Regions from separate parts of the Lysinibacillus sp. UGB7 genome, predicted to be linked through region 2. Evidence: riboswitches for the same ligand, from Rfam matches in the RefSeq annotation. Region 2 holds a riboswitch; the other holds the start of a gene.
The links. A riboswitch is a leader RNA that binds a small molecule or an ion and turns the genes downstream of it on or off. The one in region 2 is predicted to bind cyclic di-AMP.

Region 1: another riboswitch for cyclic di-AMP. It lies ahead of ACOMCU_RS25695 (TrkH family potassium uptake protein); the one in region 2 lies ahead of ACOMCU_RS19170 (APC family permease).

What each region holds. Positions count from the first base shown of each region.
Region 1 covers NZ_JBMGUV010000047.1:1,186-14,170, forward strand. The annotation lists gene ACOMCU_RS25695 (TrkH family potassium uptake protein) at 1-1,121, opposite strand, end outside; cyclic di-AMP (ydaO/yuaA leader) riboswitch at 1,292-1,431, opposite strand; gene rpsU (30S ribosomal protein S21) at 1,659-1,832, shown strand; gene ACOMCU_RS25705 (NfeD family protein) at 2,248-3,579, shown strand; gene floA (flotillin-like protein FloA) at 3,580-4,584, shown strand; gene ACOMCU_RS25715 (hypothetical protein) at 4,611-5,111, shown strand; gene ACOMCU_RS25720 (hypothetical protein) at 5,166-5,426, shown strand; gene ACOMCU_RS25725 (sporulation protein YqfD) at 5,416-6,528, shown strand; gene ACOMCU_RS25730 (PhoH family protein) at 6,531-7,487, shown strand; gene ACOMCU_RS25735 (HD family phosphohydrolase) at 7,839-9,959, shown strand; gene ybeY (rRNA maturation RNase YbeY) at 9,968-10,441, shown strand; gene ACOMCU_RS25745 (diacylglycerol kinase family protein) at 10,442-10,792, shown strand; gene ACOMCU_RS25750 (cytidine deaminase) at 11,035-11,448, shown strand; gene era (GTPase Era) at 11,435-12,352, shown strand; gene recO (DNA repair protein RecO) at 12,514-12,985, shown strand, end outside.
Region 2 covers NZ_JBMGUV010000024.1:3,141-14,198, reverse strand. The annotation lists gene ACOMCU_RS19170 (APC family permease) at 46-1,869, opposite strand; cyclic di-AMP (ydaO/yuaA leader) riboswitch at 2,028-2,179, opposite strand; gene ACOMCU_RS19165 (PepSY domain-containing protein) at 2,367-2,900, opposite strand; gene ACOMCU_RS19160 (PepSY domain-containing protein) at 3,014-3,688, opposite strand; gene ACOMCU_RS19155 (HAMP domain-containing sensor histidine kinase) at 3,685-4,980, opposite strand; gene ACOMCU_RS19150 (response regulator transcription factor) at 4,970-5,665, opposite strand; gene ACOMCU_RS19145 (Nramp family divalent metal transporter) at 5,920-7,185, shown strand; gene ACOMCU_RS19140 (ABC transporter permease) at 7,297-7,986, opposite strand; gene ACOMCU_RS19135 (ABC transporter ATP-binding protein) at 7,979-8,902, opposite strand; gene ACOMCU_RS19130 (sensor histidine kinase) at 9,037-9,972, opposite strand; gene ACOMCU_RS19125 (response regulator transcription factor) at 9,977-10,669, opposite strand; gene ACOMCU_RS19120 (amino acid permease) at 10,852-11,058, opposite strand, start outside.

The DNA of each region.
Region 1 (12,985 bases), on a different contig from region 2:
TGACCTTGTTCTGTGATACTAAGCAATATGGTGACAAGTACAACGATAATCATCCCACACATGGTTACCGTCAATGCTTTTAGAATCGTCTCCACTACAATTCTACGTCTAAATAAGACCACATCTTCCTTCCCCCTAATTTGTGACCAGAGCGTGGCTACTAAAACGGCAAAGGTTGTAATTTTAATACCCCCTGCAGTAGAACCAGAACCTCCTCCGATAAACATGAGCAAAATTATTAAAAATAGCGTGGAATGCGTTAAATCACCGATAGAAAGAGTATTTGATCCTGCCGTTCTTGGTGTAACCGCCTGGTAAAACGAACCTAATATTTTCCCCCATTCAGTTAAAGGACCTATTGTTTTGCTATTATCATATTCAAACAAGAAGATTAACAGGGTAGACCCTACTGTTAAAACCATCGTCGTAAACAAAACGATCTTGGAATGTACGGATAAACGTCGAGTATCGCGATATTCATACAATTCATTCATAACGATAAACCCTAACCCACCAATGGTAATAAGTGCACAAATAGTCAAAACAACAAATGGGTCATCTACATAAGCAGTCAGACCTTTAAAACCTCCCATTAAATCAAAACCAGCATTATTAAAGTTGGATATAGAGTGGAAAAAACCAAAATAAATAGCTGTAGCTAATTCCATATCAAATGAAAAGCGAATGGATAAAATAATCCCACCAATTAATTCAATAACTACAGTGAAAATTAGTATTCTTTTAACTAATTTTACAAGTCCAGCTATCGAGATGTTATTAAACGCCTCTTTTAACAGCAGTCTTTCTTTTAGAGAAATCTTTTTTCCTAATAGTAAAAATAAAAACGTTGCAAATGTCATAAAACCTAAGCCGCCAATTTGTATGAGGGCTAGAATAACCAACTCACCAAACGTAGAAAAGGTATCACCAGTGTCTACAACGATAAGCCCCGTTACACATGTTGCAGAGGTAGCTGTGAATAAAGCATCTAAAAATGACAGACCCTTTCCGTCTTCAGTAGCTAGAGGAAGAGTTAGTAAGAGTGCCCCGATAAAAATAATCGTTGCAAAGCCTAGCACAAGAACTTTGGGCGGATTCAGATAGTCCTTAATTTTTTTCATGGTTATCTCCTCATTAATGGACACTAAAAAGCGGATATCCACTCAGTAATCTGTAAAATTATTATTATTTAGTTGTTTATAGGCATAAGAAAAGACCATCGTCTATGTATTTTAGAATGCGGATAATTTAGGCATAACAAATAAGCAAACTAAATACTGGTGGTCTTCATGACCTCCTTCGCTTTAGCCGACGAAGTTAGCTGACGGGTAGGATGGCGAAAGAGTTTCTCATCCCTTCTACAATTTGCAGAATTAACCCCCAAAAAATGGTTCCTCCGTTCCCAATACTGAGATTAGGCCGATATGAAATTGAATGTGATTATTCTACGCCCATATTCTATTTTTTGTAAACCCCTAAGTGTTTAGCTAAAGCATATGTATTTATTCTTGTCCAAACACTGATTATAAATTCTCGAAAATAATTCGAATTCTTTCTATTGACCATTATTAGACAATACGGTATAATTCTTTAGTACACAACAGTTGGTTATTTGCCTATTTGTGTATTGACGTGTGTTCGGAGGGAGGGAAAGAGAGATGTCAAAAACTGTCGTTCGCAAAAACGAATCGCTTGAAGATGCTCTTCGCCGCTTCAAACGTACTGTATCAAAAAGTGGTACAATTCAAGAAGTTAGAAAGCGCGAGTTCTACGAAAAACCTAGTGTAAAACGTAAAAAGAAATCAGAAGCTGCACGTAAACGTAAGTGGTAATTTAATTTCCCATTAAAAATCCCTACGTTCATAACACGCAATCTTATGGTTCACTGAGCAGACAATGATATACCTGGAGTTAATCTTAACGATGATTAATTCCAGGTATTTTACATGTTGCTCTATTTTGCAGTACATATTGCTGAAGCCGAATGAAGTCATCTTTGATTTCATTCGGCTTTTTATTTATCATAGTCGACCGATTGCTACGACCTCCGAAAGTATAACCCCAAAAAAGGTAGTGATTCACCTAACGACATTGGGTTTTTAGCTTAAGTTCATGGAAATCGCAAGGAATTGAAAAACCTCCCACTCATAAACGTTTCACTGTATAATAAAAATAAAAATTTGTGAAACTATTTACAAAGTCAGACGTATATACAGAAGAGAAGCATGTTAGAAGGGAGGGAAAAAGATGCGAAAAAGGAGGATTCTTAGCTATTTAATTGTTATATGGATGACTTTTTTGGTAGCGTTTCCATTGACATCGGCTTTTGCGAGTAGCAAAGTGTACCACGTACCTATTCATGATGAAGTCGAACGAGGTCTTCACGCATTTTTAGAACGAGCTTTTAAAGAGGCAGAGGAAAATTATGCGGAAGCGATCATACTCGACATACATACGCCTGGGGGATTCGTCAATGCAGCAAGTGACATCGCCATGCTTATGGATGCAACGTCTATTCGCACGATTGCTTACATTAACAAAGATGCGCATTCAGCCGGTGCTTTTTTAGCCTTACATGCAGATGAAATCTATATGGTGCCAAATGGTACGATTGGAGCAGCGGCGGTTATTGACTCGGCAGGGAATGCGGCGGATTTAAAGGCGCATAGTGCGTGGCTAGCACAAATGCAAGCGGCAGCAGAAACATCCAATCGTAATCCGCAATATGCCCTAGCTATGGCGGATGCAACTATTGATTTACCAGAGTTTCGAGCAGGTGGCGAAAATTTATTAACATTATCAGCTGCAGAAGCGCGAGAAGTTGGCTATTCCGAAGGCACTGTTTCGAATTTTCAAGAGCTGCTAGTGAAAGTAGATTTAAAAGGTAATGATATTGTACCTATTGAGCCAACCTTCGCTGAAAAGATAGCTCGTTTTATTACGAACCCAATCATTGTACCAATTTTACTGTCGATTGCGAGCTTGGGTCTTATTATGGAGCTGTATTCGCCAGGGTTCGGTGTTCCAGGTATAATGGGATTATCGGCACTGGGATTATTTTTCTTCGGTCATATGGTGGCAGGATTTGCGGGCTATGAAACATTACTTGTATTTATTGCTGGATTAGCGCTTGTCATTGCGGAGTTTTTTGTCCCCGGAGGCATTGTTGGTATTTTAGGTGGCGTGCTTATATTACTTAGTTTGTTACTGGCAGGTGCAAACATGATGCAAATGGTCGTGGCGATTTGCATTGCGCTCGTAGTAGCAATAATAGGAATGGTGATCCTGATGAAATTTTTCGGAAAAAAAATGCATGTTTTTAACAAACTTGTCCTGAAGGATGCGACAACGACGGAAGAAGGTTATGTGTCTAACGTTAATCGTACAGAATTGCTTGGGAAAGTGGGTAAAACGATGACACCACTCCGTCCAGCAGGTACGATGCAGTTTGGTAGTGAGCGTATTGATGTAGTATCAGAAGGTGGCTATGTCGATGCTAGTAAGTATGTAGAAATCATTAAAGTAGAAGGCTCACGCATTGTCGTGAGACCAACAGACAAAGAGATGGAGGAATTATAAATGGGTTTTGATTTAGCTCTAATTGGGCCAGTAGTCGGGCTAGTATTATTATTCATAGTTCTAGCAGTATTTTTTACTTTTGTACCAGTGGCACTATGGATTTCTGCACTAGCAGCAGGCGTACGTGTTAGTATTTTCACATTAATCGGGATGCGTTTACGTCGGGTAATTCCATCACGTATTGTTAATCCGTTAATTAAAGCACATAAAGCAGGTTTACCTGTTACGATTAATCAACTAGAAAGTCACTATTTAGCAGGTGGTAATGTTGACCGTGTTGTTAATGCATTAATTGCAGCGCATCGTGCAAATATTGAGTTATCATTTGAACGTTGTGCAGCCATTGACTTAGCAGGGCGAGATGTATTAGAAGCAGTACAAATGTCTGTTAACCCAAAAGTAATTGAAACGCCATTTATCTCGGGTGTTGCTATGAATGGTATCGAAGTAAAAGCAAAAGCACGTATTACTGTGCGAGCTAACATTGAACGTTTAGTCGGTGGTGCTGGTGAGGAAACAATTGTTGCACGTGTTGGTGAAGGGATTGTATCGACAATTGGTTCTGCTACACATCATACAGAAGTATTAGAAAATCCAGATATGATTTCACAAACAGTACTTTCAAAAGGCTTAGACTCTGGAACAGCTTTTGAAATCTTATCGATTGATATTGCGGATGTTGATATAGGTAAAAATATTGGTGCGGAACTACAAATTGAGCAAGCGCAGGCCGATAAAAACATCGCCCAAGCGAAGGCTGAGGAACGTCGGGCAATGGCTGTAGCAAATGAGCAAGAAATGATTGCGCGCGTTCAAGAGATGAAGGCAAAAGTAGTAGAAGCGGAGGCAGAGGTACCACAAGCGATGGCAGAAGCTTTGCGCTCAGGTAACCTTGGTATTATGGACTACATGAACTACCGCAATATTCAAGCAGACACAGCTATGCGTGACTCCATTTCTAAGGTGAGTTCGGATAAACCAGAGACAAATGAACCGAAAGCATAAAATACGGAAAGGAGCAGTACTACCAAATGGAACAATTAATAATATTTGCGATTATTGCCATAGTCAGCTCTCTTTTCAGTAAATCAAAAAATAACAAAGAACAAAAGCAAATGCCTCCTTTTAATAAGGATGAGCAGCCACAACCGCCTGTCATTATGAAATCAGAGGAGACGAAACCACAACGTCCAACTATGAAAAGGCAGAGTTTTGAGGATTTTGCTCGTGAGTTTTTAGGAAATACGGAGGCGGAACGTCCTAAGGTAGAAGCGCGTGAAGTACATGTAAAGCCAGCGGAAGAAAAAGTGAGAGAACAAATGCCAAGCTATGTGGCGCCTCCGCTTATTCCGACTGAGCCATCAAGTCGTACCTCTAATCGATCAAGTATTGGTCGATTGGCCGCTGGGAAAAAAGAAGTACATGTAGCGGGGACGGAAAAGAATTTTCAGTTACCAACTTCTAAAAAGGCATTTATGCAGGCTGTGGTAATGGCAGAAGTGTTAGGTCCGCCAAAAGCAAAAAGAAAATAACTAGCATGTCCTCCTTTTTTGGCGCATATATTGCCGAAGAAGGAGGCATTTTTTATGAAAAAATTATTTCAATTAACGCCACTACTTGAATTATCACAGTTTGAAACATTAAAAATAATCGGTCCATATCGTTTCTTACATGCAGATGCTACATCCTGTTCCTTTATCTATGCAGATTATCATATTACTGTGCGTGGAAAATCCGTGGATATAAACGCCATCAAAGAAGAAATGCTCCATCTTTCAATTGATGATTTACAAGAACTACATGTAAAAATGACAAAAGATATGGGTGTGAGCGACAATGTGGAATAATCGGCCAATCATCATACGTATAAAGCGCCATGAAAATGTTCATCCTTTTATTCAAACATTGCATGCACAACATGTTCCGTTAAAGCGTGTTGTATTTCGAGAGCAAGAAGTAACATTTGAAACAAATATGCGTTATTTAACAAAGATTCGTCGCATACGTAGCCGTTATCGACTCAAAATGACTGTACATTATGCAGATGAGCTACAGGTTTTTCGAGCGCAGATTTGGACGCTGCTAGGCTTATTTGTAATGATTTTAATACCACTAATATGTGCACAGGTTATTTGGAGTGTGGACATTGAGGCGGCTTCTCCTGAATTACAGCAGCAGGTGGAGGAGACATTCAAAGAGACTTTCAAATTAGAAACGCCTATATCTAAAAAAGTATTACCAACAGATGCAAAGATACGGCAGGAGCTCTTAGAAAAGCATCGACAGCTAGCGTGGGTTCATATTGAAAAACATGGGGGGCGTGTTATTTTACGACCTCAGGAATCTCCAAAGCAAACGGAGCAGACGAACGAAAAATTAGCGACACACTTGGTAGCTACGAAAAGTGGTGTTATTACACATTTTAATGTTCAAAATGGAGAACGGAAAATTTCAGTAAATGATACTGCTTATGACGGTGATGTCCTTGTAAGTGGAGTCCTTGAGAGTGGGGATGACCATGTCTTTGTCGGTGCAAAAGGAGAAGTCTTTGCAGATTATTGGCTTGAATGTTCATTTAAAATTCCGACAAAACTAACTATGGAAACGTTACAACAAAAACAGTGGCGTGTAATAGTAAAGGGCATTCATAAAGAAGAAGTTGATTATGTTCAAAAAAAAGAATTACCAAACTGGCTAGATCCGTACGTTTCAATTGTTGAAGAGCAACAAACAAAGACGATCCAAGTAGTACTGGATGAATCAAAAATAGATTCATTACTCATGCCGCTACTCCATGAAAAAATGTTACGATCTCTTCCTCCGAAAACGATTATCAAGAAAGAAAACCTTTTACAGGCGAAGTGGGTGAATGGTACAGTTGAAGGGAAAGTTCTATTTTTAGTCAATGAAAACATTGCAAGTCCAATACATGGCTCACAAGGAGAATGATTATGTCTGAACATTTAACTGTATTACAAGTGGATAATCCAAACGAAGCGGTGATGCTACTCGGTATTTCTGATGCCAATATGAAATTAATTGAAGAGGCACTACATGTCCATATAATTACGCGTGGTGAACAAATTCAACTCGCTGGTGAGGAAGACGCTAAAGAACAAGCGACATTTCTTTTACAGGCACTCTTAAAAGTTATTCGTAAAGGCATTAATATTGATCAGCGTGATGTAGCGACAGCAATTGAAATGACACAAAAAGGTACAATTGAATATTTTGCAGAACTATACGATGAAGAAATTGCTCGCACGACGAAAGGCAAACCAATTCGTGCGAAAACAATTGGTCAACGTGAATACATACAAGCAATCCGTCACAAAGACGTTGTTTTCGGTATTGGGCCAGCTGGAACAGGTAAGACGTATCTAGCGGTGGTAATGGCTACACAAGCGCTAAAAAATGGACATGTAAAGCGTATTATTTTAACGCGTCCTGCAGTAGAAGCAGGAGAGTCTCTAGGCTTTCTTCCGGGTGACTTAAAAGAAAAGGTGGATCCCTATTTACGCCCTCTATATGATGCATTAAATGACATTTATGGTTCGGAACAAACACAACGTCTTATTGAACGGGGTACGATCGAAATTGCGCCTTTAGCCTATATGCGTGGACGTACATTGGACGATGCCTTCGTGATATTAGATGAAGCTCAAAACACAACGCATCCGCAAATGAAGATGTTTTTAACACGTTTAGGCTTCGGTTCAAAAATGGTCATCACAGGCGATAAAACGCAAATCGACTTACCAAAAAATACGGATTCGGGTCTAATCGTGGCAGAGCGAACGTTAAAGTATGTCAAGTCGATTTATTTCCAAATTTTAGAGCAAGGCGATGTTGTTCGCCACCCAGTAGTAGCAAAAATCATTCAAGCCTACGAAGAACAGCAACTTTAGAATTGCGCAAAAGCGCAATTCTAAAGTCTGCACCGAAAGTGAAGTGAAACGAAACGGCAGGTGCAACGTTATTAAAAGATTGCGCAAAAGCGCAATTCTAAAGTCTGCACGACAGTAGCACCGATTTTTAGTACCGGAAGCGAAGCGGTATGTACACCTAAGTTTGCGCGAAAGGCGAAGCGGAAAATCATGTTAGCAGGCAAATGCTTTCTAAGAGAATTAAGTTATAATTTGGAAAAAAATGTGACAGCTATGCAAAATTGTATAGCTGTTTTTTTGCTTTCTTATACAATTTTCGAGAAAAATGTTTTTTGAATTGGTATGATAGTACATAGATAGAGGAGGTGCCAGATGGAGAAACAACTTCGAAAAATTACTGAGCTTATTGGTTTTCGCTATTTTTTGATTGCCGTTCTCATCTTAACCGGAGCCTTACAGTTTGCATTTATGTATGGCAATGTTAAAGGTGTTACATATGATTTTAAACCATTACAGCTTGCACCAGAAACTGTTCGGTCTACTAAAACAATCGAAGATACAGTTAAGACACAACAAGAGCGAGAAAAAGCAGCAGATGCAGTTACGCCCGTCTATCAGTTTTCAGAGGACGTCGCCAAACAACGCGCCGCTATTGTGACGTCTTTATTTGACTATGTCCTTGAAGTAAAAAAGGATGTTGAGAGCAGTAAAGAACCTGTTGCAATAGTTGACCAAGTAGCGCAACTTCAAAAAAAAATAGAATCCATTGATGTGGATCAAATACCAGTAACTTTTACAGATGGACAGCTAGAAAGTTTATTACTACAAAGCGATACAGATTTAAAGAGAACGAGCACAATGCTATCAAAACTTGTGCAAGATTATTTGCAAAAATCAATTCGTACGGAAAATGTGTTAGCTGCTCAAAATGATCTTGAAACAAAAATTCGTGGGCAGCGAGGCTATCCCGATAAAATATTAAATGCAGTCGTTTTAATCGGGCGTGCAAGTATTGTAGAGAATGAAACGATAAACGAGGAGCAAACAAAAGTCAGAATAGAGCAGGCGAAAGAATCTATTGAGCCTACTCGTATTTTGCAGGGACAAATCATCGTACAAGAAGGCCAAATAATTGATACGGAGGCTTATCGACAACTCGAACTTCTCGGAATGGTAAGTAATAAAGCTTCTTTCAAGCCCATTGCAGGACTAATCATTTTAACCTTCCTACAATTAATATTCATGTATATTTTATTTGAACGCTGGGAAGCAGATGAACAAAAAAAGCGCAATGCACTACTGGTTACAGTAATTGTCTATAGTTTATCGATTCTCTTAATGAAGTTTATTAGCTTAGTGGCAAGTGGTTTTGATGTGACCATAGCATTTTTATTCCCGACAGCATTAGCAACGATGCTAGTGCGATTGTTGGCTGATGATCGGGCCGCAATACTGATTACAGTTATGACAGCCGCTTCAGCAGGCGTCATTTTCCAAGAAGGTTATTCATCCGTGATGCAAATGGAAATTACTCTGTATATTATCTTCGGAGGCTTTGCGAGTCTATTCTTTATGCGTAGTGTCGAAAAACGCTCGCATATTTTACAGGCAGTCGGTGTCATTTCACTTGTAAATATGGCTTTTATTGCATTTTATTTACTCATGACACAGTCGTCATATGGATTTTCTGAGCTATTGTTTTACTTTAGCGCGGCAATATTATCTGCCCTGCTATCTGGTGCGCTCACAATGGGCTTATTGCCATTCTTTGAATCAGCATTTAGCTTATTATCGACCTTGCGTTTAATCGAACTGTCTAATCCAAATCATCCGTTACTGAAAAAATTACTAATGGAAACGCCAGGAACATATCATCATAGTGTCATGGTTGCAAACTTAGCTGAGGCTGCATGTGAAGAAATAGGTGCAGATGGCTTACTTGCGCGTGTTGGATGTTATTATCATGATATCGGAAAAACGAAAAGACCATCTTTTTTCATTGAAAATCAAATGTCCGGTATCAACCCGCATGATTCGATGCCACCAGAAACAAGTGCTGAAATTATTATTGCGCATACGACGGATGGAGCAGAGATGTTAAAACGCTACAAAATGCCACAGGAAATTATTGATATTGCCTTGCAACATCATGGGACGAGTCTGTTAAAGTTCTTCCTGTTTAAAGCGAAGGAAGAAGGCAAAGTCATTGATGAAGCGAAGTTCCGATATCCAGGTCCTAAGCCACAAACGAAGGAAGCAGCGGTTATTAGTGTTGCTGATAGTGTAGAAGCAGCTGTTCGTTCGATGAAGGAACCGAATGCAGAAAAAATTCACAAGCTAGTGAAGGCTATTATTGATGATCGTGTACAGGACAATCAGTTTGATGAATGCGATATTTCAATAAAAGAGTTAAAATGTATAGAGAGAGTTCTTTGCGAAACGTTGAATGGGATTTTCCACTCACGAATCGAATACCCAAAGGCAGATAAGTAGGAGGATCTATGATTTTAACAATTGATTTTACAGATGAAACAAATGAAGTAACAGCGGAACATATGGAACTTGTTGAGAAGCTTTTACAGCATGCGGCGAAAACTGAAAATATTGAACCAGAAACGGAAGTATCTGTTACATTTGTAACAAATGAAGCTATTCGTGAGATTAATCGTGAATACCGTGGTAAGAACCAACCGACAGATGTTATCTCGTTTGCGTTAGAAGAATTAGGCGAGGGCGAAATGGAAGTGACATTTGAAGGGATGCCGCGAATTTTAGGAGATATTATCATTTCAACAGATCGTACGAAAGAGCAGGCTGAGGAATACGGTCATACGTTTGAACGGGAATTAGGCTTTTTAGCGGTGCATGGCTTCTTGCATCTACTTGGCTATGATCATATGGCACCAGCGGATGAAAAAAAGATGTTCGGGAAGCAAGATGAAATTTTACAGTCTTACGGATTAGGACGTGACTAAATGGATGGACGCAAATATATTCGCTCGTTCGTCTTTGCCTTTCAAGGTATTCTAACAGCATGTAAGGAGCAAAATTTCCAATCGCATGTGCTTAGTGCTGGCATTGTCTTGATTGTTGGCTATTTTACTGGTTTATCACGTGTAGAATGGTACGTTGTGTTATTATTAATAGCACTGATGTTTGCTCTTGAAATGATAAATACCGCCATTGAACGAGTGGTGGATTTGGCGTCACCAGCTATACATCCTCTTGCTAAGCAAGCAAAGGATATTGCAGCAGGTGCAGTACTTGTATTTGCTGTATTCAGTGCTATAATCGGTTTACTAATCTTTATACCGAAATGGTTTTAACTTCATTCCGTATTGAAAGAAACACAGGCGAAGCGACAGGACGTCGCTTCGCCTGTGTGACCAACATTGTGTTGGTAAAAGCTTCGAAGAATGGCGTTTTGAGAATGCAAAATAAGGATGTTAGCTATAGAGTACTGGTTGCATACTTTATGCTGATTTAAAACTAGACCATTGGAAGCGGAGCGTCAGCCACGATTATGTCGAGGCGAAATTGATTTTTATGTAGAGGAGAATTAGCGTAGATGACAATTGATATGCATGCTTTATTAGAGGAGTCAAAGTTAGCTCGTGAAAAGGCGTATGTTCCATATTCAAAATTTAAAGTAGGGGCGGCTCTTTTAACGAAAAACGGCGATGTCATTCACGGCTGTAATATTGAAAATGCAGGCTATAGTATGACCAATTGTGCAGAGCGTACGGCATTTTTTAAAGCAGTGTCAGAGGGTATTTATGATTTTGAAGCAATCGCAATTGTCGCTGATACAGATGGCCCTTGTGCGCCATGTGGAGCTTGCCGTCAAGTGATGATGGAGTTTTGCGCGCCAACTATGCCTGTTTATTTAACAAATTTAAAAGGTGATGTTACGGTAACGTCTGTTGGCGAATTACTACCGTTTGCATTCACAACGGAGGATTTAGAGAATGCTGGAAACTAAAACTGGCTACAAGTCAGGCTTTATCTCAATTATTGGACGACCAAATGTAGGGAAGTCTACATTTTTAAACCGAGTAATAGGTCAAAAAATTGCCATTATGAGTGATAAGCCACAAACAACACGAAACAAAGTACAAGGTGTACTAACAACAGACGATAGCCAAATGGTTTTTATCGATACACCTGGGATTCATAAACCAAAGCACAAGTTAGGCGACTTCATGTTAAAGGTGTCTAAAAACACGTTGCGTGAAGTGGACGTAATTATGTTCATGGTTAACGCAGAGCAAAAGCTTGGAAAGGGAGACGAGTTCATCTTAGAGTTGCTAGAAGGTAACTCTACTCCGGTATTCCTAGTGATTAATAAGATTGATCAGGTTCACCCTGATGCTTTAATGGGTATAATAGATAGCTATAAGGAACGCTACGACTTCGCAGAAATAGTGCCGATTTCAGCATTACAAGGAAATAATGTTGAAAACCTATTGGCTACACTAACGAAATATTTGCCAGAAGGTCCGCAATATTATCCAGCTGACCAAGTAACAGACCACCCAGAGCGATTTATTATTTCAGAGCTTATTCGAGAAAAAGTGTTACATTTAACTCGTGAAGAAATACCACATTCGATTGCTGTGGTTATCGAAAAAATACGTCGTGATGAAGAAAATGAAGACAAAATCCATGTGGCCGCGACAATTATCGTCGAACGTGATTCACAAAAAGGGATTGTCATCGGTAAAAGAGGCGCATTATTAAAAGAAGTTGGTATTCGTGCGCGTAAAGATATCGAAATGCTTCTCGGTTCTAAAGTATATCTAGAACTATGGGTTAAGGTGCAAAAGGATTGGCGTAATAAATCAACACATCTACGTGATTTTGGCTTCCGTGATGATGAATATTAACGGTTGTTAGATTCAGTAGAGTTCTCTCATCACCATAGAAGTTGAGCGTAACACTGTTTTTAAGTGTAATGAATTATAGTGTGAAAAGGGGCTGTCCAAATGATGTTTTGGAGAGCTCTATTTTCTTATGGATACACTTAAAGGAAAGGAGGGTGACCTGGTTGCTATATAAATGGGAAGGTATTGTTCTAAAGGCGCGTGCATATGGTGAATCCAACAAAATTGTCACGCTACTAACGCGTGAAGCTGGCAAGGTGGCAACCATGGCACGTGGTGCAAAGAAGCCTTCGAGTAGGTTAGCGGCAGTGACGCAGCCATTCGCACATGGCATGTTTATGGTACAACACCATACAGGTATGGGAACACTGCAACAAGGAGAACATTTGAATTCAATGCGCCATATTCGTGAGGATATTATGGCGACTGCCTATGCCAGCTATATAATGGAGCTTGTTGAGCGTGTAGTGGAAGAAGGGAAGCCGGAGCCGTTTGCTTTTGAAGTGCTGTTACAGGCATTACAGGCCATTGAGGATGGCTATGATCCAGAAGCAATTACGCTGTTTGTTGAATGGAAGATGCTACCTTATACTGGCGTGCAACCTATCTTACATGCCTGTGCCTCGTGTAGTGCGG
Region 2 (11,058 bases):
ATCAATGTCCTGATTATATCAGACTATTTTCGACCTTGCTAGTCATTATTTTGATAAATGGAAAGGTACTGTCATAATGACGACATTTCTGTGAAATAACAGTGAGGTGCGAATTAATAGACTCGATTGGTTATGCAGCATATGATGCCAGCCTTTTTTCGGTAAAAATTGCGGAATGACAACCGTAACTTGGTAACCAGTCTTCGCATATTGATGTTCCACCTTGTCGATAAACTTTTTCAATGGTTGCGTAATGCTACGATACTGTGAATAGTACGTTACAATCCGCACATCTGGTTGCCAAGCTTTCCATTTCTCTTCAAAAGCTTTTGCGTCTGCTTGATTGAACGCCACATAGAAAGCAATAATTTTTTCGACCTTCAAAGACTGCGCGTAGTGTAATGAATTTTCCACCACTTTTGTAATACCCGCAACAGGTACAATGAAGACATTGCCCTCTACATTTGGTAATGCTACATGATCTAATCGAAGCTGTTCCCCCACTGCATCATAATGTAGCTTAATACGATGAAACAGCCAAATAATGATCGGTAAAAAGATAAATACTGGCCATACTTGGGTTAATTTTGTCACGAAAAACATCATTGCAACAATAAAAGAAATGGCTGCACCAATTGTATTTACGGTAAATCTCGCAATCCAGCCACTTGACTTTTCGCGCCACCATTTTCGCATCATACCCGTCTGTGCTAATGTAAATGGGATAAAAACACCCACTGCATAAAGTGGAATTAAATGCTCTGTCGCCCCATCAAACAAAATAATTAACACAATTGCTGCGACACCAAGCATCAAAATCCCATTCGAATAGCCAAGTCGATCCCCACGAATTTGGAATATTCTTGGGATAAAACCGTCCTTCGATAAATTTACAGCAAGTAACGGAAAAGCTGAATAACCCGTGTTGGCAGCAAGCACTAATATCATTGCTGTTGTTCCTTGCACAATATAGTAAAATACATTGCGCTCAACACTCGCCTCTGCAATTTGTGACACGACTGTTGCCTGTGCATTTGGTGCCACTCCATAGAAGTAGGCAAGACTCACGATGCCAATGAACAGCACCGCTAAAATACCTCCCATTGCTAGTAACGTTTTCGCTGCATTTTTCGGAGCAGGATTTTTAAAGTTCGGTATGGCATTAGAGATTGCTTCTACACCTGTCAAAGCCGAACTGCCTGAGGCAAATGCCTTTAATAATAGAAACAAGCTAATCCCCGCAACTGGTGTACCTACTTTTGGATGCAAATCTGCTGGTACTTGCCCGCTTGCCACATTATAAACCCCTATCCCAATTAACATAAGCATTACTGCAACAAATAGATATACAGGGTAAGCTAAAATTGTTGCAGATTCTGTAACACCACGTAAATTTAACAGCGTTAAGCAAATAACAAAGAACACGGCAATGACTACGTTATATGCATGCAAACTTGGGAAGGCCGAAGTAATGGCATCTGTTCCTGCAGATACGCTTACTGCAACGGTTAATATATAATCGACGAGTAGTGAACCCCCCGCTACAAGTCCTGCATTGACACCTAAATTTTCCCGAGAAACTACATATGCTCCACCACCGTGTGGATAGGCAAAAATAACCTGACGATATGATAAAATGAGTGCCACAAGCAGTACTACCACCCCGGCCGCAATCGGTAAAGAATACCAAAAAGCCACAGTACTTACTGTCATAAGCACTAGTAAAATTTGCTCTGGTCCATACGCTACTGATGACAATGCATCAGAAGATAAAATGGCAAGCGCCTTTGTTTTACTAAGCTTTTGCTCCCCGAGTGCATCGGATTTCAAAGGTTTACCGATCACATAACGTTTGAATGAAGATCCCATACTAAACACCTTCTAGTTTCATAGAGTGTGTTTCTCATTTCTAAATCAATATTCGCTTAGACTTTTTTTGGTACATGATAGCTGAATGAAGATAAAAAACGCCTACAAGTCATCACTAAATACGACTTGTAGACGTTTTTTTGTCTGCAAGCTTCAATTTTTCTGCTCTTAACGCTTACGAGGTTAGCTGTCGGATTCGGACCATGAGTAGCCCTACGTCTTTAATAATAAAGAGATTCACCCCAAGGATTGCCTATACAATCCGTCAAAATTGGTTCCCCCGCGTTCAGTGCTTCAGCGATTTAGAAATTTGAAACTTTTATAATGATGTCATATTACGCTTGTAAATTTAAAAAGTAAAGGAGAAAAGTGTAGGAAGTATAAATTTTTCTTTATATGATTTTTCAGTGGCATTAGTCTATCAAGAATCCTAGACGACTCAATAAGTAAAAAGCTATCTTAAAAGTATACGCTCACTTTTAAGATAGCTTTCCACACTAGTCTTCTATATCTTGTTCAAAACTGACAATTTCACCTGTTAATGCATTGATATCAATTTCGGATTCGAGTTGTCCATCTTTGATGTCGATTTCATAAACACCATCATCAAGTTTAATTTTTGTCACTGTACCTTTTGCTTTTGTTAACGCTTTTTCAATAGCCTGCTCTTTTGTAATTTTTATGGCTGAAGATGTAACATCCATGTCATCTACTATGTCATCGTCAAAATCATCATAATCTAATCGTTCTTTTTTTTGTTTCAACAGCTTCCCTGTGATGGCATCGAATTTCAAGTCATATTCTTCTGTTTCTGTGCGAACCTCTACGTCATATATAGAACGGTAGTGATTATCTTCGAATTCGATGTCAAACACCGTACCATTAACGACAGCCAGAGCTTTTTTCTCAATTTCTTGCATTGACAATACCTTTTTTTCTTGTGCATTACCTGTTAATAATGTTGTTGAACCAATGACAGCACCTACACCTAGTGTAGCGACTAATGCTGGAATAACGATGATTTTTTTCATGTCCATCTCTCCTTTGTTTTATCTATAATCAGCTTAACAAAGCAAGATGATAGGATAATAAGAGCAAGATTAGAATTTCATGAGAAAAATCTCTGCAAACTTTTCCGACCTAGTTAATTATCTTTGTCCCAAGTAACGGACATGACTTTACCAGAAACGCCATGTATTTGAAAAACAGCCTCATCCTTGTCAGTCTCAATCTCCACTAAATAATAGCCGCCATCTTTTGTTTCCTCAAAATCAACTGAATCGACCTCACCATTTAATTGCTGTAAGGCAATTTGAATGGCCTGCTGCTCAGAAATCACACTTGTTCCGTTTTCACGCTCTGTCACCGGTTGCACATCTGTCTCTGACAGCACTTCTCCAGTATAAGCATCAAGCGTAAGCTTCTTCTCTATTTCCTCTTTTTTAACTTGTACCGTATAGATTGAATCGGTTAATGTAACACTTTCTACCTTGCCAGGGCTATGAGCTAAAGCTCGTTGTCGAATTTGTTCTTCATTTAGTAAATTACTCGCAGTATCCTTAACTGTTAAATTTGCTACTTGCTGGGTATGCTGATTCAACTCCACAGCATAGGTAGCGCCATTTCGTAAGAATACGATCTTATAGTTGTCTCCCTTTTTCTTCACTTGTTCAACATGTCCACTATAGAGTTCCTCGATACGCATGACTGCCCCTGCTTCACTTAGCGGTTCTACATGAAAGAAACGATTCTGTAAAAACCAGAGTAAGAAGCTGCTCAATAAGGTTATTACGAAAATTGGAATCACCCATTTTTTCATCGTTGTTCCTCCTTTGGTACACGCAGTGTAAAGCACGAACCTTCACCTTCTACACTATCGACCTCAATTGTAATGTTTAGCTGCTGTGCAAGCTCCTGTGCAATAGCTAGCCCTAATCCTGTTCCACCAGTTTTCCGATTGCGATCCTCACCTACTCGATAAAACCTTTCAAACAAATGTGGAATATGTGCTTGTGGAATACCAACACCAAAATCCTGAATGGTAATAAGGACATGGCTAGAGATTTCTGTTGCACGTAACTGCACTTCACTTTCGCTGTATTTGCGAGCATTATCAAGCAAAATGAAAAGGAGTTGCTTAAGCATCTTTTCATCACTATACACATATTTTGGCAGCACTGTATCTACATGAAATGAGCGATGGTAAGCTTGTTGCATTTGTGAGGCAACTTTTTTCAGTAACTCATCAAGCTCCAGTTGTACCCATTGCACATCGAGATGCTCTTTGTTTTTCGCTAGATCTAATAATTGCAGTACCATTTCATGCATACGTGTAGATTCATTTACAATGGCTTGAAGCGATTCTTGTGTTACTTCTTTGTTATCAAAGCCTCTGCGTAAAAGTAATTTCGCATAGCTTTCAATAACCGTAATGGGTGTTTTCAGCTCATGGGAAGCATTTGACACAAATTGCTGCTGTTTTTGATAATGCTGTTCAAGCTTTTCCATCATGCCATTAAATGTATGGCTAATTTCAGTAAGCTCATCGCTATTTTTATTGGCAATTTCAATTTTTTCATATTGCCCTGTAGCAGCGCTCTTTTTCATTGTTTGACTTAAACGTTCAAGCGGCTGTAAGATTAATTGACCTAACGCTAAGCTTGCCAAAAGTAAAGGAATCACAGCCACAATGGTCACTACGACTAAAATAATTTTTAGCAGTCCCATCATTTTTGCTACTTCTTCCATTGACTGCATTAGCTCCACCTGCACCACCGTACCGTCAGCCCAAATTACAGGCATATCAAACGTAATGTAAGGTACGTCTGGCATATTAAGTTCCGTTTGTACCTTCATCTTCAATTGCTCGCCGTCGTATATATAAACCGCTCCGTCAGTTGGCATATAGGCTCGTAAAACCTGTTGCAAATTTGTGTTTTGATCTAGTTGACTGAGTGTCATACTCAGCTCATCTGCACGCTGCTGGAGTTGTTTTTCTTCCGTATTATAAGCAAACTTTTCATATAAAAAATAAATGCCACTATTCGTCGCCACTAATATAACCAACATTAATAAAGTTGTTAGTAGATGGATTTTTGTTTTAAGTCTCATGCTTGTGCTCCTTCAACACATAGCCAACACCGCGGATTGTATGGATAATTGGTGTATCATCAGCAACTTCAAGTTTTTGACGTACATAGCGAATATAGACATCCACAACGTTCGTATCGCCATAATAATCGTAGCCCCATACCGCCTCTAAAATCTGTTCGCGTGTTAGTACTTGTTTCGGATGTTTCAGCAAGTATAAAAGCAGGTCATACTCACGTGGTGTTAGTTGCACATTTTTATCGTAATAAACAACGTCTCTTGTTTGTTCGTCAATAGATAAATGCCCGTACATTTGTGATGCTTGTTGACCTTTAGATCTCTGTGAAAATCTTAATGCTGTTCGAACGCGGGCGAGTAACTCTTCGATGTCAAAAGGTTTTGTTATATAATCATTTGCCCCTAAATCCAACCCCTTTACTTTATCCTCAACGTCACTTTTAGCGGTAAGCAGTATGACAGGTGTTTGTAACTCTGTTGCACGAATACGCTTTAACACATCAATCCCGCTCATCTCCGGTAACATAATATCGAGAAGAATCAAGTCCCATTGTTGTTCACGATACTTTAGCAAGCCGTCGGTTCCCGTATGAGCCATCTCTGCCTGATAGCCTTCAAATTGAAGCTCTAATTGTAATACTCGAGCAATACTTTCTTCATCTTCTATAATTAAAATTCGATTTGTCATGTGGTGTCATTCCTCACCGTTTTTCTTTTCATCGTAAACTACATAGGGTATCAAAGTCTAATTAGAAAATGATGAGAAAAGTTACATCATGGCTTAATGAAAAACAGGTATGCGTTTTTTGCCATTTTATATTTTTTTAAGAAATGAGCAAACAACTTCACATTTTTCACTTCTAGCTATAGAATAGTAGTATATTATTTTTCCTATAGGAAACTTTATTTCTTTTGGGATACTTTTTGAAATGAGGGAACATTATGGTTTATAAACGCAGTATAAAGCCGACAGCAGAAGCAGTTTTAGATGGCGACATCAAAGGCTGGCGACGCATTCTTCCCTTCCTTGGTCCAGCATTCATCGCAGCTGTTGCTTATATAGATCCTGGCAACTTTGCAACAAATATTACGGCTGGCTCACAGTACGGCTATTTACTTCTGTGGGTCATCGCATTTTCAAATTTAATGGCTGTACTTATTCAATCTTTATCAGCAAAATTGGGTATAGCAACAGGAAAGAATCTACCGGAAGTCGCACGTGAAAACTTTTCTAAAAAAACATCAATCTTTTTATGGATACAAGCTGAATTAGTCATAATCGCAACGGATCTTGCAGAATTTATTGGGGCAGCACTTGGCCTTTACTTATTGTTTAACATTCCGATGCTACCTGCCGCACTTATTACAGCTGTCGGCTCATTCGCTATTCTAGAATTACAACGTAGAGGTTTTAGAGCATTTGAAGCAGGCATTTCTGGCATGGTGTTAATTGTTGTGTTGGCATTTGCGTTCCAAACATTTTTGGCGCAACCGAATTGGGGCGATGTAGCAATAGGCATTTTCACACCACAATTTGAAGGTGTTGATTCACTATTACTTGCAACAGGGATTTTAGGAGCAACCGTTATGCCACACGCGATTTATTTACATTCTTCATTAACGCAAAGCCGCATTGTTGGGCGAAATGAAGGAGAAAAACGACGAATTTTCCGGTTTGAGTTTATCGATATTGTCATAGCAATGATTATTGCTGGTGCCATTAATATGAGTATGCTAATCATTGCAGCAGCGGTGTTCCATACACAGGGTGTAGTGGTAGAGGATCTAGATATAGCCTATAACGGATTACGGGATGCACTTGGTCCGATGGCAGCAGTTTCCTTTGGTCTTGGACTTCTCATTGCAGGACTTGCAAGTTCTTCTGTTGGTACATTAGCTGGAGATGTTGTTATGCAAGGATTTATTCGAAGAAAAATTCCATTGTACCTACGCCGAGCAATTACTATGATTCCCCCACTTGCCATTATTGCATCTGGCGTCAATGCAACCTACGCACTTGTGCTAAGTCAAGTTATTCTATCATTCGGTATTGCTTTTGCTCTTGTGCCCCTTGTAATGTTCACAAGTAAGCGTGACATTATGGGCAGCCTTGTCAATCATCGCGTAACCACAGGACTTGGATGGATTGTTGTAGTAATAGTTGTTGCGTTAAATATATATCTATTATGGGAAACTATATTTGCTTAAAAAATGCCAGGCGCTCTAACAATTCAACATTGTTAAAGTGCCTGGCATTATCTTGTATCTGAAACATCAATATTCAGAATTGTTCGCAAATTGTTTGCGTGCCAGGCACCCTTAAACATCCACTCTTTCAATATTCCTAATGGATATGTAGGCAACACCTATCCCAATGATCGCCAATGTTATTGGGATAACTATAATATCATTTAAAGAAAAATTACCTGTATTAGAAGATACGACCATGACAATTAACAAGGAAGAAAGTATTGTCGCTGGAATCGAATATTTTTTCATGCCAAAGTACAAAGGAATAAGTGACATGCCTGTCGCTGCAACAGCGTTCATAAGCATCGAAGGGAGTTGTTGCATAACTACAGAATTCGTTAATGTATCTGGAATTAAATGATAGGTTGCACTAATGAAACAAAATATTGCCGTAATAAACACATTCGAAATAACAATGGTACTGAACGTAAAAATGATAACAATTGCAAGCTTTGCGGCAATTAAATTTTTTCTTTTAATGGGATACATAAATGCTGTAGTAATTGTTCGATTTTTATATTCTCCAATAATTAGCTTGGCAATTAATGTACCAGCAAAGACAATAAATACCCCTCTTACAAAAGAGTCAATGACCGTTAGTGCTGTCTGGTAGTTTTCGATCGCAGTATCTTCTTCTATTTTCGAGATAAACAAGATCAGAAACATAAAGCCTAATATGGTGAAATTTGCAATAATAGCACCTTTTACATAGGAGCCTAACTGATATTTTTTCATTTCTAAACGCATTAAATTAAGCACTTACTACACCCCCATTAATTAATTTTAAGAAATAATCCTCTAATGAGCTTGTTTTCTTGCTGATTCCTTCAATATCTATATCATGTTCGATCAATGTTTTTGAAATGTCCTTTTGTGAAGTGGAATTTTCATAAATGCGAATGCAGTTCTCTGCAACTAGTTTAAAGTTGGTTATGTTTAATTTATTCTCTAAAATAAATGCAGCTTTTTTCCCATCATTCACAATCACTTCAATATAATCTGTTTGACTACGATTGATAGTTTCCATTGATACCTCTGTTATTAGTCTCCCGTTATTAATAACACCAATCGTGTCAGCCAACAGTTCGATTTCTCCTAAAATATGACTTGAAATAATAATTGTTATGCCATATTCTTTACATAGCATAACGAATAACTCACGGAGCTCTTTGATCCCAATGGGATCAAGTCCGTTTATCGGCTCATCTAGGATAAGTAATTCTGGTTTTGTAATAATTGCTCGTGCAATGCCCAATCGCTGTTTCATGCCAAGTGAAAAGTCTTTTACACGCTTGCTATCCGTTTTGGTTAGCTTTACTAAATCTAGTACATGACTAATTTCATTTTTGTCGTAATACCCCATATATTCGCAATGTAGTTCTAGGGTTTCTCTGGCAGTTAACTTCTCATAGAAAATTGGGTATTCAATAATGGTCCCCATTCTTTTTAGTACTTCGTAGGATTGATCCGTTAATTTTTCGCCGAAGATTTCGATATCCCCACTTGTTGGCTTTGTAAGGTTTGTTAGCATTTTCATTACAGTCGTTTTCCCTGCACCATTGGGACCCAAAAAACCATATATCTCCCCTTTCTTCACATGCATATTGACGTCAGAAGCAACTTCTTTTCCTTCATATACTTTTGTAAGTTGGTTTGTTTTCACAATATAAGTCATCTTTACCTCTCCCTAATATGTGTCTTTCTTTATTATAAAAAGTAAAGCTCTCTATTTTATTACTTGATTCTTACTTATTTCTTAAATGAAGTAAAAAGCCTGTAGAGCATTATCAGCTCCACAAGCAGATTCGTTTAATACATCATTCTTTTTAGAGAAACAGTAAAAACCGTTTTCTCATAGGGGATACTGGAAAGGTGAATGGAGCCATTCATTATTTCTACAAGTCTTTTCGTTATCGTTAAGCCAAGCCCACTTCCTTGGAATGATTTATTTCTTGAATCTTCTAGCGTATACATTCTTTCAAAAACATTATCTACATGGTATTCATCGATACCCTTCCCACGATCCCATACATCAACATATATAGCGACGTCGTCATGTCTAACCACTAGGCCAATTACATTCCCTTCTGCGCCATATGCAAGTGCATTGGACAGTAAATTGTTCAAAATTCTATCCAGTGCTTCTTCATTGCCGAGTGCAAAAACAGGTGTTTCTGGTATTGCAATGTCTATTTTGAGTCCCATAGACGTTACTATATCGTAAAATGACAGGATGTTTTTTCTACAGATTTCACTCACATTTATCTTAGTTATTGGATAATCTGTGTCTCCTGCTTCAATTTTAGCAAGATCGAAGAATGTATGGATAATGCTCAATACTTCCAGTGTTTTAGCATGAACCCCTGAGAGCAATCGTTGTCGCTCTTCACCGCTTATAGGCTTGTCTAGTTGTAGCATCTCGATATATCCAAGGACAACAGTTAGCGGCGTTTTGAGATCGTGTGAAATATTAGCCAGCATCTTTTTCATAGAACCTTCCATTTTCCGATGTGTAGCCAATATTCTTTGATTATGATCCAGTAATGTATTCATAGCATTGAGTAATTGCTTTGTTTCATGATTAGCTGTCGAAACTAGAATTTTTTCATTTGTTTGTTCAGTCATTATGGATTGCAGCTTTTTACGCATGTAATGAATAGTTGTATTTTGATTTTTCTTGTCTTTCACCTGAAAACAAGTAATTCCGATGAGTAATACAATAATAATAGATAGTAACATAACCATACGATCAACCTTCTAACTTATAGCCAATTCCCCATAATGTTTTAATGTATTGGGGATTGGATGGATCATCTTCAATTTTTTCTCGTAGTCTCCTTATATGGACATTGATAATATTTTCATCACCATAGTATTCGTCATTCCAAATCAGTTGATAGATTTGCTGCTTTGTAAATACTCGATTACAATTAGTCGCAAACAGTTTTAAGATGCCAAACTCTTTTGAGGTAAGCTTGACTTTTTGCTGATTTTTTTCTACAGAAAAATTGATAATATCAATTGTTAAATCACCAATTATCAATACATCTTGCTGTTCTTCTATATGATGCGCATACTTTGTCGCTCTTCTTATGGCAGCTTTTACCCTAGCTGAAAACTCCAACATTGAAAAAGGTTTTGCAATATAATCATCGGCTCCTAAGCCTAATCCGAGTGCTTTATCGACATCACTATCTTTTGCGGACATGATAATAATTGGAAGTGCTTCTTTTTGACGAATAATCTTTAAAACTTCTAATCCATCCAGTTTTGGTATCATAATATCCAAAATAACTAAATCAAACGAAGTACTTACGCATTGTTGTACAGCCTCTTCACCATTTAAGACAGAAGTAACGAGATATCCCTCCATCAATAAAAAATTTTCCACCATTTCTCGAATGGCTTCATCGTCTTCTACTAGTAATATATGTTTTTGCATAATATGCACCTCTTCTTAAGAGAAACTTTTCATCATTAAAAATACCTTTTGATTATAATAACTTTCCATATCTATAATACCTTACCATAAAAAAGAAATTCGTAATATTTTTATATAAAATCAAAAAAGCTATCCCGTTCGTCATATTACAATGACTTACAGGATAGCCCTTTAGCTATGTTCTATTTTTCCACTTTCAAATCACAGTCCTTAAGCGGAATCATTTTCGTTTTATTTTTCACTTTAAAGCCAATCCATAATGCTAAAAACAGTGGTATTCCAATGTATGAAACAAATACACCATTCCAGTCAATTGTTTCACCTGTAAAGGCCGTGTAGTTTTGACCAACTACAACAATCATACAAACCGTAAATGCAAAGATTGGTCC